DNA from 2 places in the Virgibacillus salarius genome. Region 1 is predicted to be linked to the other one. Evidence: riboswitches for the same ligand, from Rfam matches in the RefSeq annotation. Region 1 holds a riboswitch; the other holds the start of a gene.
The links. A riboswitch is a leader RNA that binds a small molecule or an ion and turns the genes downstream of it on or off. The one in region 1 is predicted to bind thiamine pyrophosphate.
Positions count from the first base shown of each region.

Region 1 (5,379 bases):
GATCTCGAAAGCCGCTTCTTGCAAATCACTTGTATTATCAATAGATTGTCCTGTAATATACTGTGCTTCAGGAATATTAGGAGTAACTACAGTCGCTAATGGTAATAGCTGCTGTTTGAGAAACGATCGAGCATCTTCCGATATTAATGGATCGCCACTAGTTGCAACCATGACAGGGTCCATGACATAGTTCACAACTGATTTGGACAAGTGCTCTGCAATAACCTGCATCATATCTTTGTTCGCAATCATACCTGTTTTTATGCTATGCACAGGCATATCTGATATAACTGAGTTTAGTTGCTCATTTATCATCGTAACAGGTAGATGGTGTACGTTTTGCACACCGGTTGTATTTTGTGCCACAACAGAGGTGATTACAGACATTCCATATACGGTTAGTTCTTGAAATGTTTTTAGGTCTGCCTGTATGCCAGCACCGCCACTCGGATCTGTTCCAGCAATAGTCAGCGCGCAAGGTATGCTAGCCATTAGCTGTTCACCTTTTCTGCGTTTGGCCATGATTCACATGTGTAGGCCATTTCCCAGAATTTAAGCTCCAGCTGGCAGCTTTTTCGAAAAGCTTCTCTAATGAGATCTTTTTCATCCTTGGCAGCATTTTCTGCAAGTATATCCAACCGTTTTCTCAATTCAAAGGTGGTATTATCTACATCACCACTTGCATAGAAACTAATCCAATCGTAAAAAGGGTGATCTTTATTAGGATTATACTGCTCCATTAATTCCCTACCAATTTCTAAGTATGTCCAAGGGCATGGAAGTAGAGCTCCTAGTATCTCACTAGACGTTCCCATTTGTGCATGATACATCATATGTTTAATGTAATGATCTGCAGTAGGTGGCAAAGGGTGTCCTTGTAAGGACGCATAGTCCACACCGATATGATTGCAGAAGTTATGATGTGGGTGGATTTCATCGTTTAATATAAAATTTATTTGATCAAAGAAATAAGCAATATCATCACGTTTCTTTGATTTGGATAGCGCTATTCCATAAATTTGCATAAAGGCATTTAAGTATTCAAAGTCCGCTTTAATATAATGTGCGAGCGCATCTTTAGAAATCTCGCCAGTCCCTATCCCCTGAACAAAGGGATGATTAAAAATAAGCTGGAAAATATCATTGTTTTCTTCTCTTAATTGATCAGTGAAATTCATATTTAGCCTCCTTCTATTATGGGAAGCCACTAGAGGTGTAAAAGTAGATAAATAGAGGATAATAATATGTTCCCCACTACTTTCCTGCGCTGGTATTATCCAGATCAGGTTCAAAGGGACAAAGGAAAAGTCCTTATCTCAGCAACAAAGCGCCCCTAGTAGTTTCCTTGTACGCGTATCGTATCTTCTTGCTTTACTCGTAATAAAATGAACCAGCCAATAAATGCGCCAGTTATGCTACTTACCAAAAACGATGGCATGAAAATGAAAGCGCCAGCAGCACTGTCCATAAACAATTTAGCAAATGGAACCGCTATGAATGATCCGATAATACCAGTACCAATGCTTTCTCCGATCACAGCCCACAGCTTTCTACCAAACCACTGATAAAAAAGCCCAGCAAGGAAAGCACCAACCATTGCTCCCGGAAAAGCAAGTAATGTACCAATCCCCAGCATATTTCGTAAAATTCCAATCATAAAAGCTATGACTACGGCTGGACCAGGTCCCAGTATTACTGCCGCCATTACATTTACTGCGTGCTGCACTGGATACGCTTTAGCAATTCCAGCAGGAAACCATAAGAATTGTGCTCCTAATGTTCCAATTGCTACGAAAATTGCCATCAATGTTAATACGTGCGTTCTTCTCACTTATTCCCTCCTTTCTATAAAAAGTGAGCATAGGACAACAATAGGAATTACCGACAATATGCGGTATAGCTTACGTCCTACACGCCTCTCCCCAGTAGCTATGGATGCTAAAGGTAGACAGCAAAGCATAATATACATCCACTCTGTTCTTATGAAAAAAACCAGATCCTCCATGGACCTGGCTTTGTGTAAGAAAATAGAAAGACGTTGCGTCTACTACTTCCCTCCGCTGGTATTAACCAGATCAGGTCCATAAGAGTTAGAAACGTCACGTGTTTCCTCTCAGCCCACATATTGGGCACCCCTAGTAGTTAAGTAACTTGTGAATTTAATTATGCTTTCAGCAACTAACTGAATCAAGCATAACAAATATATTGTTATTTGTCATGGGAAAAAGAATATAGCGTATTAACCTACAGAGTTATTTTTATAAACGCGTAATTTTAATATCACTTAAAGATAGCAGTCTATTAAGTTTTATTTATAGTTATATGATATTTGTTGAATTTATGTTATTTGGAAATAAATGCCCTTACGACAAGATGAATTTAGCATAGGGTAAATAGAGATATATTAAAGAAAGGGTGAAGATAAAATGGTAAGCACTCCCTCTACGATTAGAGAATTACTTCAGAGTTTGGTGAACGAACAGATAGAGATCACTACTCCTTTTGGAACAGTAACAGGGACTCTTTTGAAGGTTAGATCTGACTATGTTGTCTTAATTGAAAATACAGGAGAACAAACATTGATTCGAATAAATAAAATTGAGTTGATTACTGAATTATAAAGGAGGAATAACGATGTTTTTATATACTTTTTCTGCTGAATTGAATACACGTGTAGGTTCTAATGTTGAAGTAGCTACAGATAGTAATTTAATAGAAGGTATTCTTTCGAACGTGACATCACAATTAGTACTTGTTATTGATGTTAGTAATGGTTATGGAACTGAAAAAATTTATATATCTTTGAATGCTATTAATTTCGTGCGATTTACGTAGCATAATCTAACATTTAGTTTTGTTCAATCTTCAAATGCGAAAACAGGTATGATTCTTCTTCTTTTTGAAGGATTATACCTGTTATTATAGTTTAACGGTATGGAATGTAGAGAGAGAATAAAAGGTCCCATTAAAAAACAATTATAGAAACGTCCAATATATGTATTCCTCTTAAAATACGCACTTGCTGGACAAACCTTGAATTAGTTCTTCAATTTGTAAAAATGACAGATTAATTGAATAGTGTGAAGGAACCTCGCATATATAATTTACTAATTAAATGTATTAAATTTTTGCTACAGAATTAAGTCCACTAAGAAATTAATTCTTCAGCAGGAGTTAAATAACTTGAAAAAGTGGTTTAAAATGGAGAATATCTTCGGTTACATAGCATTTGATAAATATATTCTTACGAAGAAAATCGTTTGAGATCAACGGCAAAATAGGGATTATAATTTCAAGATCAGTTTCTTAGTCGTCACAGGTAATAGCTCACTGTTTTAATGGTGATCAAAAACAATTTGTATTGTATACACTGGAATAATTGCCAACTCTACCAAAAGGATGAATCAGACATAATTAAGATATCAGAATTCAAACAAATCGAAGAACCAGTTACCTATGAAATATAGGTAACTAGTTACTTGAAGTTGTTTTAAAACTTGTTACAATTACTGGTTTCAGCCTTGGTTATATAAAATTGTAATGGTAATTCATAGTAATGCACTAACTTTAATATTTCCTATATATAGAATTGTATCTGTAAGTTGAACATCTGTTATTACTCATTGTTAATTTCATTAGTAATGCTATTAGTGATTAATAATGCTCTTATCCCTGCATTCCCAGTTACGGAAGGCTCTCTTTTAAGATTGATACAATTTATGAAATCAGTTAGTTGTACTTGTAGTGGATGTATAGAATCATCCACCTTAATAGTTTTGGTGAGAATAGAGCTTCGTATGTTGATTTCTTTTTTTAATAAATTGACGTCTATAAAAGCATCTTCAGCGAGAATTTGTATGGTTCTAATTTTATTTTTAGATTTAAAACTAGCTGACAGCTTTACGATTGTCTCTTGTGAAGACTTGGCAATGACCACAGCATGCTTAATTGTACCGTCAATTATTTTTCCTAACGCCTTAACTTCCATGAGTTTATCCTTAAGAATCTCTTGCAAAATATAAAGATCATGAATCATTAAATCCTCTACAACATCGATATTTTTAATTCTTTTATGGTAGGGGCTCATACGCTGAAATTCAATGCCAATTATTTTTTTATTTTCTAATACCTTTAGAAGTTCCTGAATTACGGGATTAAAAAGCTCAATGTGGCCAACTTGAAGTATGACCCCTGATTTTAAAGATTTATAAAGCAAATCTTTTGCTTGTTCTACTGTACTGGTCATAGGTTTTTCTAATAACATGTGTACTTTATTATCAATACACTTTAAACCAATATCATAATGAAACTTAGTTGGGACAGCTATACTAACAGCGTCAACTTCTTTTAAGAGATTATCCAATGATGGGAAAGGCTTAATACTGTATTTTTTAGCTATTTCATTTCTTTTCGTTTCATCTATATCATATATACCTATTAGTTGGCAGTGATGATACATAGACGAATACGTTCGTATATGATTCTCTCCCATATTACCAGTTCCAATTACACCAACTCTCATATAATTCTCCTCACTTTGAATACGAATTATTTACATGTTATGCATTAGCTAGAAAGTGAGGTAGACTGTCATAACGACAAATTTCAAAATTGGCAATTGGCCTGTGCGCAAATGATAGGAAGGAGTGTCAACATGATCAAATTGCTATTAATTGCAGAAGACACTTCAAAATTGATCAATAGGAATTTTTATTATTTAGAGCAGGAACTTAAAAATATGGTACATTTAACATTATGGAGAAAGTCTGGACACATTGACTATATAATAAGGAAGCTAGAAACTAGACCCGATTTTATATTACTTTTAAATGATATTAATCAACATATGTCACCAAAGATAAATGGTCTTGCTCATATTGATATACCAACTGGTTTATTTGTAAATGATGTTCATCGCTTTATAAGCCTTAGACGAAATTTTATTAATAAAAATAATATAGATTACTTGTTTTCTGTCATTAGAGATAAATTTTTAACATTATATCCTGAATTTCAAGATAAAATGGAATGGTTTCCGCATTTCGTAAATATAGATGTATGTAAAGACTATAAGTTAAAAAAAGATTTCAATTTATTATTGATGGGAGCGGTAAGTGATACGTATCCCTTAAGGCAAAAAATCATTAAGACGTATGAGGGGAATGCTGATTTCATTTATCACACGCATCCAGGTTATCAAAGTTTCAGAGAGAAAGAACAAGAAAAGATGATTGAGCAGAATTATGCAAAAGAATTGAACAGATCAAAGCTATTTTTTACTTGTCCATCTAGACATAATTATCCAGTTCTAAAATATTTTGAAGCACTTGCTTGTAAAACATTGCTATTAGCCCCTACCTTTAAAGAATTAGAAGATAT
Region 1 is NZ_BAAACY010000044.1:5,037-10,415, forward strand. It holds gene thiD (bifunctional hydroxymethylpyrimidine kinase/phosphomethylpyrimidine kinase) at 1-492, opposite strand, end outside; gene tenA (thiaminase II) at 492-1,178, opposite strand; TPP riboswitch at 1,243-1,345, opposite strand; gene thiW (energy coupling factor transporter S component ThiW) at 1,334-1,831, opposite strand; TPP riboswitch at 2,036-2,147, opposite strand; gene ABDZ84_RS06565 (DUF2642 domain-containing protein) at 2,427-2,621, shown strand; gene ABDZ84_RS06570 (hypothetical protein) at 2,635-2,835, shown strand; gene ABDZ84_RS06575 (Gfo/Idh/MocA family protein) at 3,617-4,522, opposite strand; gene ABDZ84_RS06580 (glycosyltransferase) at 4,655-5,379, shown strand, end outside.

Region 2 (5,379 bases), on a different contig from region 1:
CAGTCGAAATAACGTGCTCTTCCCACTTCCTGATGGTCCAACAATCGAAACAAACTCTCCGTTTCGCACCGTTAATGAAATACGATTAAGAATAGTAGTTTCCCCATATTTTTTTGTTAGATTTACAAGTTCTAAGTTACTCACTGATCTTCCCTTCTTCCGGTTTCCATTTAATTACTCTTTTTTCAATTAATGAAATACAGCCAAAAAACAATAAACTTAGCAGCACTATAAATAAGATAGCAACAAAGACACGATCTGTTCGGAAAGACGAAGATGCCAAAGTCATATATACTCCAATTCCTTCACTTGCACCAAGCCATTCAGATATCACCGCTCCCATTACGCTATATGTCGCCGATATCTTTAAACCACTAAACAAAGAAGGTAATCCATATGGCCACTCTAGCTTACGAAAGATTTGCCCTTTACTGGCACCTGTCATTTGCATATAGTGTTTCAGTTCTCCACTTGTTTGTCTAAATCCATCTAAAGCTGCTATAGTTATTGGAAAAAAACAAACAAGTGTAATAACAATTAATTTCGGCAATATTCCAAAACCAAACCAAATTACTAATAAGGGAGCTAAAATAATAATAGGTATATTCTGTGATATTATTAATAATGGATAAAAGGCTTCCCTAACTGTCGGAATGAGATGAAGACAAACAGCAACGAGCGTACCTACACTGCTGCCTATCATAAATCCGATAATCGATAGTTGGATAGTCGATTGTAGATGACTAGCATAATTTGGCCAGCCATTGACAGCTTCTTGCCATATTACACTTGGAGCAGGTAGTAGCCAAGCTGGGATCGAAAAAATACGACAAGCTATTTCCCAACTGATAAGGAAAAGGATGAGGACCAGAGCTGGTCGCCATCCCTTTTCTCGCAATCTTCTCATTAGCGATACTTCTCCGTTAATTGTTCCATGGAAGCTCCAGAAGGTTGATAAAGAACCTTCACCTGTGAAATAACATTTTCACAACCAATTTCAGTCATCCTTTTATTCATCTTCTCAATAATTCCAAATAGTTCTGCAAGATCACCTTGCATTGTAGTTTCTAGTGGACTTACCTGATACTTAACTCCGGAATGATCGATAATCTTAATCGCTTCATCCACATACGGAATAACATCTTCACCATTTTTCGTTTTCGGGATAATTTGAATACTAACTAGTGCATCTGCCATCATTTATTCCTCCTTTGTTTCTGGTAAAAACTCATTTGTAAATGCTTTTTCACTATCTAACGGTTTATCTAACAGCTCATTCTCATACATCCAATTGGCGTAATTCTCCCATACCTCTTGCTTTTGTTCCCCCCACTGGTCCGCATCATCTTGATACTTTGACACTAACCAAGCTTGACTTGCTTTTACTAATTCTGCATCCAAATCAGGAACAGCGTTAATTAAGATATCAGCGGCTTCCTCTGGTTGCTCAATTGCTAGATTATAACCTTTAGATACTGCAGCTAAGAATTGCTTAACTGTTTCTGGATCATCTTTGATCATTTTTTCATTGGTAGCTAAAACCGGCGTGTAATAATCTAAATTTGACGAATAATCGGTTAAATACACCATATTAATTTCTTCATCACGGAGCTCTGCCTCTACACCAGTCCAACCATAATAAATCCACGCAAAATCAATATCTCTTTTCACCGCAGTAAAAAAGTCCGTATCGCCCATGTTGATAATATCAACTGATTCTACATTAGCATTTTCCTGCTGCATGAGTGAGGTTAGAACCGCTTTTTCTACTGGAGCTCCCCAGCCACCATATGTTTTATCTTCAAAATCTTTAGGTGTAGTAATCTGTTTATTCTTGGGTGAGGCAAAACCTGAGGTATTATGCTGTATAACAGCAGCAATGGAAACAATCGGTATATCTTGTACACGAGCTTCAGTAATCCCCTCCTGATAACTCACACCAAAATCTGCTTTACCAGATGCAATTAACTGATCTGCTCCCGCTTCACCAGGCATAATTATGTCCACATCAAGGCCTTGCTCTTCAAAATATCCCTTCTCTTTTGCAACATATAATCCTGTATGATTCGTATTTGGTGTCCAATCAAGTACAACAGAGATCTTTTTCTTTTCTGTTGAGTCATTGTTCTGCTGACTTTGTTCTTTCTCTTCTGTACCACATGCCGTTAATATAAGCAGTGTAATCCCTAAACTAAGCAGTAAAAGCTTCTTCAATGTTTTCCTCCTCTTGAATACCTTTCTCATTGTAAGGAACAGCGTATGTATCATCTTGTTTGACTGTAATTCCTTCGCTAAGAATAAAAGCGCAAACACCCGATTAGCAACGCAGCGACGATTCAACGGAGATAAAGGACTCACGGTGAGCTTGCGAGCCGATGATGATTTAGATTAGGGCGATTCATGATGAAGTAGCCTAGTTTCTGGGCGCTGGAGCTGGACGCAGCTCAACACGCAAATTTTATAATTTCTTAGACTATAAAAAATGCCCTAGATGGTTAATCACCATTAGGGCATATACAACTTAATATTTGATGTATCAAACATGTTCCCTACGCTGGTTTAAACCAGATCAGGTTCTAAGAGTCAGTACCTTACGGATACAATCTCAACCAGCAACACTGGTCCCCCTACAACTTTAGTATTCTATTATTAATTCCATAGTAACTATGACATAATTCGTCCATTTAATCAAGTTTAAGAAACTCAAAAAATATAGAAACTTCTATGAACATAGAAGCAACTTCTGCATAAAGTGACACTTTAATCAGTGGGGGTTTTATTTATCCCACATTGATTGTTAGCACCACAGACCTAAAATCCTTTGAACCGACCGGACATTTACCGGCAATCGATCCTCCACTTCCCCATAGTGGTTTTACTTTATTGCTTAAAGTGGATTATTACTGCCAGTTATATGTGTGGGATAAACCTATAAAAAACCTCTTAAAGTATAACCACCATACCTTAAGAGGTTTTCTTCCCTATTTATTTAGGTTATAGAACGCTGTCTTACCAGCATATTCACCCATGCCTGCTAGCTCATCTTCAATGCGAAGCAGTTGATTGTATTTAGCTACACGATCTGTTCGAGAAGGTGCACCTGTTTTGATCTGACCTGCATTAGTCGCTACAGCAATGTCAGCGATCGTTGCATCTTCTGTTTCTCCTGAACGGTGTGAGATAACCGCTGTATAGCCAGCGCGTTTTGCCATTTCGATTGCTTCGAACGTCTCTGTTAATGTACCGATTTGATTAACTTTTACTAAGATAGAGTTTCCAATACCTTGTTCAATACCTTTGGAAAGCTTATTAGTATTTGTTACAAATAAATCATCTCCGACAAGCTGTACTCGTCCACCAAGACGATCTGTTAATACTTTAAATCCATCCCAATCATTTTCATCTAGTCCATCTTCAATGGAGATAATTGGGTATTTGTTGATCATGTCTTCATACCAATCAACCATCTCTTCAGAAGTACGAACAACACCTTCACCTTTTAGATTATATTTACCATCTTCATATATTTCTGAAGCAGCAACATCCATTGCAAGCTTCACTTCTTCTCCTGGCTTGTAACCAGCAGCTTCAATTGCTTCCACAATTGTTTGTAAAGCTTCTTCATTAGAAGCAAGGTTTGGTGCAAATCCGCCTTCGTCACCAACAGCTGTGTTATACCCCTTTGATTTTAATACATTTTTCAATGAATGGAAAATTTCAGCACCCGTACGTAGTGCTTCTTGGAACGTTTCTGCTCCAACTGGCATAACCATAAACTCTTGAATATCTACGTTATTATCGGCATGCTCACCACCATTAAGAATATTCATCATTGGTGTTGGTAGGGTTTTTGCATTAAATCCACCGAGGTAGTTATATAACGGTACTTCAAGATAACTAGCAGCAGCATGTGCTACAGCCATGGATACACCAAGAATTGCGTTAGCACCAAGTTTGCCTTTATTTTCAGTTCCATCTAATTCGATCATTAACGCATCGATGATATTCTGACGAGTAACATCAATCCCAAGTAATTCAGGTGCAATTATTTCATTTACGTTTTGAACTGCTTTTAGAACACCTTTTCCAAGATAACGATCTTTATCACCATCACGTAATTCCACAGCCTCGTATTCACCGGTAGATGCACCGCTTGGCACAAGTGCAGAACCGAAGGCACCTGATTCTGTAAATACTTCCACTTCAACTGTCGGGTTACCGCGTGAGTCTAATACTTCACGTGCATATACATCAGTAATGTATGGCATAATTTTTCTCTCCTTTAATTTCCTTTTATTTAATTAATGATTCGCCAGTCATTTCTTCTGGTTTTTCAATACCTAGTAAATCCAATAAGGTTGGTGATAGATCAGCTAAAATCCCACCATCTCGTAATGTTATATTTTCTTCTGTCACAATTACCGGAACAGGATTTGTCGTATGAGCAGTCATTGGCTTACCTTCAAGCGTAACTACCTCATCAGAATTACCGTGATCAGCAGTAATAATGGCATTCCCGCCAAGCTCTTTAATTTTATCAACAATTTTCCCTAGACATTCATCAACTACTTCAATTGCTTTAATAGTCGGCTGTAATTTACCAGAATGTCCAACCATGTCCGGGTTAGCAAAGTTCAAGATAATTGCATTGTGTTCACCAGCATCAAGTTCTTTGAGCAACGCGTCCGTCACTCCATAAGCACTCATTTCTGGTTTTAAATCATATGTTGCAACCTTTGGCGAATCAATCAATACACGTTTTTCACCATCAAATTCTTTCTCACGACCACCACTCATAAAGAAAGTGACATGTGGATATTTTTCTGTCTCAGCAATACGTAATTGCTTCAAATTATGCTGAGATAATACTTCGCCAACTGTATTATCTAGGTTAACAGGTTCGTAAGCAACATAGCCATCGACTGTTTCACTAAAATTCGTTAACATTACAAAGTCCAAATTTTTTGGCACGTGCTCACCACGATCAAAATCACGAAAATCTTCATTTGCAAAGGTACGTGAAATCTGAATAGCGCGATCTGGACGGAAGTTATAAAAGATTATAGAATCTCCATCTTTAATTTTCCCAACTGCTTCACCGTTTTCATCTGTGATGACAGATGGAATAACAAACTCATCGTAAATTTCATTTGCATATGAATCGTCAACAACCTCTATTGGGTCTTGATATGCTGGTCCTTCTCCATATACCATTGCATCATACGCTTTTTTCACACGATCCCAACGTTTGTCACGATCCATGGAATAATAGCGGCCTGAAATGGTTGCAAATTGACCAACACCGTATTCCTTGATCTTATCCTGCGTTTGTTTAATATATTCTTTCGCTGTTTGCGGACCAACATCTCGTCCATCAAG
Region 2 is NZ_BAAACY010000165.1:9,331-14,709, reverse strand. It holds gene ABDZ84_RS19575 (ABC transporter ATP-binding protein) at 1-144, opposite strand, end outside; gene ABDZ84_RS19570 (ABC transporter permease) at 137-907, opposite strand; gene ABDZ84_RS19565 (thiamine-binding protein) at 907-1,197, opposite strand; gene ABDZ84_RS19560 (ABC transporter substrate-binding protein) at 1,201-2,214, opposite strand; TPP riboswitch at 2,530-2,639, opposite strand; gene eno (phosphopyruvate hydratase) at 2,982-4,268, opposite strand; gene gpmI (2,3-bisphosphoglycerate-independent phosphoglycerate mutase) at 4,294-5,379, opposite strand, start outside.
Region 2: it holds a riboswitch for thiamine pyrophosphate, as region 1 does, so the genes downstream of both, ABDZ84_RS19560 (ABC transporter substrate-binding protein) here and thiW (energy coupling factor transporter S component ThiW) in region 1, are expected to answer to the same signal.